2 regions of the Methylobacterium sp. Leaf89 genome follow, and region 2 is predicted to be linked to the other one. Evidence: predicted binding sites of a transcription regulator. Region 2 holds the regulator's gene; the other holds the start of a gene.
What was found. The regulator HrcA, encoded in region 2, represses chaperone genes, less so after heat shock. The targets are predictions, from matches to a motif close to GTTAGCACTCNCNNNNNGNGAGTGCTAAC.
Positions count from the first base shown of each region.

Region 1: the regulator HrcA is predicted to act here: its motif matches at 1,756-1,784, upstream of groES (co-chaperone GroES).

Region 1 is NZ_LMML01000029.1:188,618-192,024, forward strand. It holds gene groL (chaperonin GroEL) at 1-1,314, opposite strand, end outside; gene groES (co-chaperone GroES) at 1,400-1,687, opposite strand; gene ASF18_RS16310 (magnesium transporter CorA family protein) at 1,901-2,911, shown strand; gene ASF18_RS16315 (lipopolysaccharide biosynthesis protein) at 3,000-3,407, shown strand, end outside.
Region 2 is NZ_LMML01000026.1:110,431-113,837, reverse strand. It holds gene ASF18_RS09960 (DUF1236 domain-containing protein) at 79-1,008, shown strand; gene hrcA (heat-inducible transcriptional repressor HrcA) at 1,071-2,126, opposite strand; gene rph (ribonuclease PH) at 2,391-3,119, shown strand; gene rdgB (RdgB/HAM1 family non-canonical purine NTP pyrophosphatase) at 3,116-3,407, shown strand, end outside.

The DNA of each region.
Region 1 (3,407 bases), on a different contig from region 2:
GGCCTGGACGTCCGGGTTGTCGCTCTTGAGAGCACGCACGGCCTCACGGGCACGGAGGAGGGCGGTGCCGCCGCCGGGGACGATGCCCTCTTCCACCGCAGCGCGGGTGGCGTTGAGCGCGTCGTCGACGCGGTCCTTCTTCTCCTTGACCTCGACCTCGGTCGCGCCGCCGACGCGGATGACCGCGACGCCGCCGGCGAGCTTGGCCAGACGCTCCTGGAGCTTCTCACGGTCGTAGTCCGAGGTGGTCTCCTCGATCTGCGCCTTGATCTGGCCGACGCGCGCTTCGATATCCGCCTTCTCGCCGAGACCGTCGATGATCGTGGTGGTCTCCTTCTCGATGCGGATGCGCTTGGCGCGGCCGAGCATCGGGAGGGTGACGTTCTCGAGCTTGATGCCGAGATCCTCGGCGATCATCTGACCCTGGGTCAGGATAGCGATGTCCTCGAGCATGGCCTTGCGGCGATCGCCGAAGCCCGGAGCCTTGACGGCCGCGACCTTCAGGCCGCCGCGCAGCTTGTTGACCACGAGCGTAGCGAGCGCCTCGCCCTCGATGTCCTCGGCGATGATGACGAGCGGCTTGCCGGTCTGCACCACGGCCTCGAGAACCGGCAGCATTGCCTGAAGCGAAGACAGCTTCTTCTCGTGGATGAGGATGTAGGGGTCCTCGAGCTCGGCGACCATCTTCTCCGCATTCGTGATGAAGTACGGGGAGAGGTAGCCGCGGTCGAACTGCATACCCTCGACGACGTCGAGTTCGGTCTCGGCCGTCTTGGCCTCCTCGACGGTGATGACACCCTCGTTGCCGACCTTCTGCATGGCGTGGGCGATCATCTCGCCGATTTCCTTGTCGCCGTTGGCCGAGATGGTGCCGACCTGGGCAACTTCCTCGGACGAGGCGACCTTCTTGGCGCGGCTCGTGATGTCCTTCACGGCGGCGGTGGTAGCGAGGTCGATGCCGCGCTTCAGGTCCATCGGGTTCATGCCGGCGGCGACGTACTTGGCGCCTTCGCGGACGATGGCCTGCGCCAGAACGGTGGCCGTGGTGGTGCCGTCACCCGCGATGTCGTTGGTCTTCGAGGCCACTTCGCGCACCATCTGGGCGCCCATGTTCTCGAACTTGTCCGCGAGCTCGATCTCCTTGGCGACGGTGACGCCGTCCTTGGTGATGCGCGGGGCGCCGAAGGACTTCTCGATGACGACGTTGCGGCCCTTGGGGCCGAGCGTGACCTTCACCGCGTCGGCGAGGATGTCGACGCCACGGAGCATCTTCTCGCGGGCGTCGGAGGCGAAGCGGACTTCTTTCGCTGCCATGTCAGATCCTTGTCAGTGATGGGCCCCGAGGCGCCGGACGGCACCCTCGAAGGGCTCGTGAACGGGAGGAGAACCGAAACCCGACTTAGGCGACGACGCCCATGATGTCGGATTCCTTCATGATCAGGAGGTCCTGACCGTCGATCTTGACCTCGGTGCCGGACCACTTGCCGAACAGGACGCGGTCGCCGGCCTTGACGTCGAGCGGGTTCACCCGGCCGGCCTCATCGCGGGCGCCGGGACCGACGGCGACGATCTCGCCCTCTTGCGGCTTCTCCTTGGCGGTATCCGGGATGATGATGCCGCCCTTGGTCTTCTCTTCGCCTTCGATGCGGCGGACGACGACACGGTCGTGCAGCGGACGGAACTTCATGAGCTGCCCTCTTGCTTCAAATTCGTGGATGGCGTTGATGCGGCGCGGCAGCGCGCTCAACCCAGGCCGTTAGCACTCGCCTTGGGTGAGTGCTAACGATGGCGTCGAGTTAGGCGCGGAAGCCGTTCGAGTCAAGACTGTCGCAGGCTCCGACGACGATCCGGCGACAGGATCATCCCCCGATCCCACGAGCCGCCGGAAAGTCCTTCGCGGATGATCAAGCTTCATGGTCCGCAGGGCGCGGTCGAGCCCGAGGCACAGGCGCCCGCGACAGCCTATCCATCGGAGGTCGTATGGATCGATCTCGATGATCCGAGCGCCGAGGAGGCCGAGCGGGTCGAGGCCTGCACCGGCATCCGGGTCCCTTCGCGCAAGGCCCTTAGCGAGGTGGAGAATTCGAGCCGCCTGAGGCGTTTGAAGACCGGGTTCTCACTCTCAACCCCGATGGTCACCTTCGACAAGCTCGATACGCAGTTGAAGCCCTTGGGCTTCGTGCTGACCCGGGACCGCCTCGTCACCGTGCGCTTCCACGAATTGCGGGCTTTCGCGGAGGTCAAGAAGCGCATCGACACCGGCGATGGGCCGGGCACCACCTCAACCGAGATCTTCCTTCTCCTGATAGAAGAGCTCGTCGACAGCCTCGCCGATTCCCTCGAGGACATGGGCGCCGACCTCGACGAGTTGTCCACGCGGATCTTCGATTTCGACGTCCGCAGCGGTGCGCCTGCCGGGGACACCAAGCTGCGCAACCACACGCCGCGCCGGCGCGACCTGGCGCTGCGCCGTATCCTGCGTGGCATCGGACGCCGCGGGAAGACCCTCGGCAAGATCCGGTCGAGCCTCCTCGGCCTGGAGCGGATCGTGCCCTTCGTGGCCAACGAGTGCGAGCATATCCTCGGCGAGGAACAGGTGCCGCGCTTCGAGGCCGTGCGGCGCGACATTGCCTCCCTCGACGAGTTCGAGATCCGGCTCTCCGAGAACGTTCAGTTCCTTCTCGACGCGACCCTCGGCTTGATCAGCATCGAGCAGAACAACACCTTCCGCGTTCTCACCGTGGCATCGGTGGTCGGCATTCCGCCGACCCTGATCGCCTCGATGTACGGGATGAACTTCAAGCACATGCCCGAACTCGAATGGGCCTACGGCTATCCCTACGGCCTCGTGCTCATCCTCGTAAGCGCCATCATTCCGATCGTATTCTTCCGCATCCGGGGTTGGTTGTAACCGGTTAATGGACTGTCAGGCCTCCTGCGCTAGAGCTGTGCGCGGCGATGCCCCGTCCAGCCGGCCTCCGAGGATGACCCGTCGCGCCATGGCCGTGATCGCTGCCTTCGTCCTCAATGCCGGCCTGAACTTCGTCCTCGGCCTCCTCATCGCCAAGCTGCTGGGACCAGCGGAGTTCGGTCTGTTCGCTCTGGCGACTGCCGGTGCGATCGTGGCCAACACCGTCCTGTTCGAGTGGCTGCGTCTGTCCGCGACACGGTTCTATTCAGCCCGGGTCCGCATCGACGAGCCCTGGATCCGGCAGGGTTTGGACCGGGCCTACATGGCCCTCACGCTCAGTCTCTTCGTGGCGGCCTTGATCTGCGCGGGACTGGGTTTCACGCTCGAGCCCAACGCGGGAAGCCGCCTGGCGATCACAGCGGGCGCCGCGGTCGCCGCCTTGGGCATCGGCGTGTTCGATTATCACGCAGCGCTCGCCCGGGCGCGCTTCGACGGC
Region 2 (3,407 bases):
CGGTTTCTCGAAGATCCTCGTTGCGGACGGCATCGACGTCGAGCGGCGTCCGACAACAACGAGAGTGGAAACGATCCCATGAGCAAGCTCTTTCGGAGCACGGTGACGGCGGCGGCCCTGGTGATCGGCGCAGCGAGCGCGTTCGCGCAGGGCGGGCCGGGCGGCGGCGCTGGTGGCGGGGCAGGCGGTGCCGGGGGCGGCGCGGGCGGTGCCGGAGGTGGCGGCGCCGGCATGGGCGCGGGCGGCGGCGCCGGTGGCGCGGGTCCGGGTGCGGGTGGTGCCGGCGGAATGCGCGGTGGCGCCGGTGGCGGTGCGGGCGGTGGCGCCGGCATGCGGGGTGGCGAAGCCGGCGGTGCGGCTGGCGGCGCGGGCATGCGCGGCGGCGCCGGCGGTGCGGAGACCGGGGCCGGTCCGGCCGGTGGTGCCCAGCGCGGCGAGGCCGGTGGCCGTGGCGCCGAGGGTGGCGCAGGGCGGCAGGACGGTCGTCCGGGTCAGGCGACCGGAGAGCGCGGTGGCCGCGAAGACGGTGGCGCCGCGGCACGAGACGGCCGGGGCGACCGGGACGGCAAGGGAGATCGCGACGGCAAGGCGGACCGCGACGGCAAGGGCGATCGGGGCGGCAAGGCTGATCGCGATGGCCGCGAGGAGCGCGGTGGACGGGCCGACCGCGATGAGCGCGGCGGTCGCGACGGCCGCGTCGAGCGCGAGGGCCGGGGTGGTCGCGGCGATCGCGGCGCCGTCCGCGGCGCCTATGGCCGCCTGGGGGCGCCGCAGCGCACCGAGTTCCGCCAGAGCGTGTTCCGCCGGGGCATCCCACGCCTCGCCGCCGGCGCCTTCGCGCTCACCGTCGGCACGGCCATCGCCCGCAGCTACACCCTCTACGACCTGCCGCCGGACATCGTCCGGATCGCGCCGGAATACGAGGATTACCGCTACGTGCTGGTGGACGACGACATCGTCATCGTCGATCCCGACACCTACGAGATCGTCGACGTGATCCGCGGCTGACCCGAGCGATCGGAACCGCGTCGGGGGCGGGGCTTCAGGCTCCGCCCCTTCGCGTTTTCCGCTCAGCGCTTGCGGTCGAGGAGGCCGGAGACCACCCGTGCGGTGTAGTCGACCATCGGCACGATGCGGGCATAGTTCAGGCGCGTCGGGCCGATGACCCCCACCACGCCGACGATCTTCTGCGACCCGTCGCGGAATGGAGCCGCGATCATCGACGAGCCGGAGAGCGAGAAGAGCTTGTTCTCCGAGCCGATGAAGATGCGCACGCCCTCGCCGCCCTCGGCCCGGGACAGAAGTTCGATAACGTCCTTCTGGGTCTCGAGGTCGTTGAACAGCAGGCGGATGCGGTCGAGATCCTCGGCGGCCCGCAGGTCGTCCAGGAGATTGGCCTGACCGCGCACGATGAGCTGCCGGGCATCCGAGGGGCCGACGCTGACGGCGAGGCCGGCATCCACGAGGCGCTCGGTGATCACGTCGAGTTCGCGCTTCATCGCTTGCCGGCCCGACTCGATCTCGGCGCGGAGCGTCCCCAGGGTCCGGCCCTGGAGCCGGGCGTTCAGGTAGTTCGAGGCCTCCTGGAGAGCCCCCGCCGGCAGGCCCGCCGGCAGGTCGAGAAGGCGGTTCTCCACCGAGCCGTCGTCGGAGACCAGGACGACCAGCGCCCGGGTCGGGTCGAGGCGGACGAACTCGATATGCTTCAGGTGGACGTTGGTCTTGGTGGTGAGCACCACGCCGGCCCCGCGGGAGATCCCTGAGAGCAGCATCGAGGCCTCGGCCAGGGCGGAATCGAAGGTATGGCCCGAGGCGGCCGCGCGCATCTGCGCCTCGATCCGCTCCTGCTCCTCACGCCCGACATCGCCGAGCTCCAGCATCGCATCGACGAAGAAGCGCAGGCCCTGCTCCGTCGGCAGACGGCCGGCCGAGGCGTGGGGTGCGAAGATCAGCCCGGAATGCTCGAGATCCGCCATGACGTTCCGGATCGAGGCCGGCGACAGGGCCATGGGCAGGATGCGCGCGAGGTTACGCGAGCCGACCGGCTCGCCGGTCGTCAGATAGCTCTCGACGATCTGCCGGAAGATTTCACGCGAGCGTTCGTTCAGCGCGCTGAGAACCTGCATCTGCTGCGATGTGGAGAAGGGGCGGGCGGGCTCGGTCACATTCCATTCCTGAGGCGGAGAGTGTGACGGTCTCCCGTGCTTTACACAATGCCGTCCACCGTCGCCCCTGGCGGACGCATGGAGAATACGAGAAACCGCTTGGCCGCGGAAGGCGTTCCGCACCTCGGGCTCACCGGCGGCGCCGGCAATCCGCCCGACCTCGCTTGCCGGGCGGGGGCCGGAACCGTAAAGCCGCACTCCATCGACACCGGTAAGGAGATCGGCATGCGGCCCTCGAAGCGCGCGAACGACGAACTGCGCATGGTCACCCTGGAGCGCGCCGTCTCCCGCCACGCCGAAGGCTCATGCCTCGTCAGCTTCGGCGACACCAAGGTGCTGTGCACGGCCACCTTGGAAGAGCGCGGCCCTGGCTGGCTGCGCGGCTCCGGCAAGGGCTGGGTCACCGCGGAATACGCCATGCTGCCGCGCGCCACTCACGCGCGCACCCGGCGCGAGGTGACGGCCGGCAAGCCCTCCGGACGCACCCAGGAGATCCAGCGCCTGATCGGCCGCTCCCTGCGCGCCGTGACCAACCTGCCGGCGATCGGCGAGCGCCAGATCACCGTCGATTGCGACGTGATCCAGGCCGATGGCGGCACCCGCACCGCGGCGATCACCGGCGCCTGGGTCGCCCTGCACGAGTGCTTCACCTGGATGCGCGGCCGCTCGATCATCTCGGTCGACCCCCTGCGCGACCATGTGGCGGCGGTCTCCTGCGGCATCTACAAGGGCAAGCCCGTCCTCGACCTCGACTATTTGGAGGATTCCGTGGCCGAGACCGACGCCAACTTCGTCATCACGGGCACCGGGGGCCTCGTCGAGGTCCAGGGTACCGCCGAGGGCAAGCCGTTCTCGGAGGAGGAGCTGTTCGAGCTGATGCGCCTCGCCAAAAGCGGCATCCAGTCCCTCGTCGCCCTCCAGAAGCAGGCCGTGGCGCAGGGAGTCTCCGCATGAGCGAGCACCGCATCCTCACGGGTCGCGTCGTCATCGCGACCCACAATGCCGGCAAGCTCGTCGAAATGCGCGAGTTGCTGGCGCCGTTCGGCGTCGACGCGGTCTCGGCCGGCGAACTCGGCCTGCCCGAGCCGGACGAGACCGGGACGATGTTCGCCGAGAACGCGGCCATCAAGGCGCACGCCGCCGCGACGGCCTCGGGCCTGCCGGCCTTCGCCGACGATTCCGGCCTCTGCGTCAACGCCCTCGACGGGGCACCCGGGCTGTTCTCGGCCCGCTGGGCCGGGC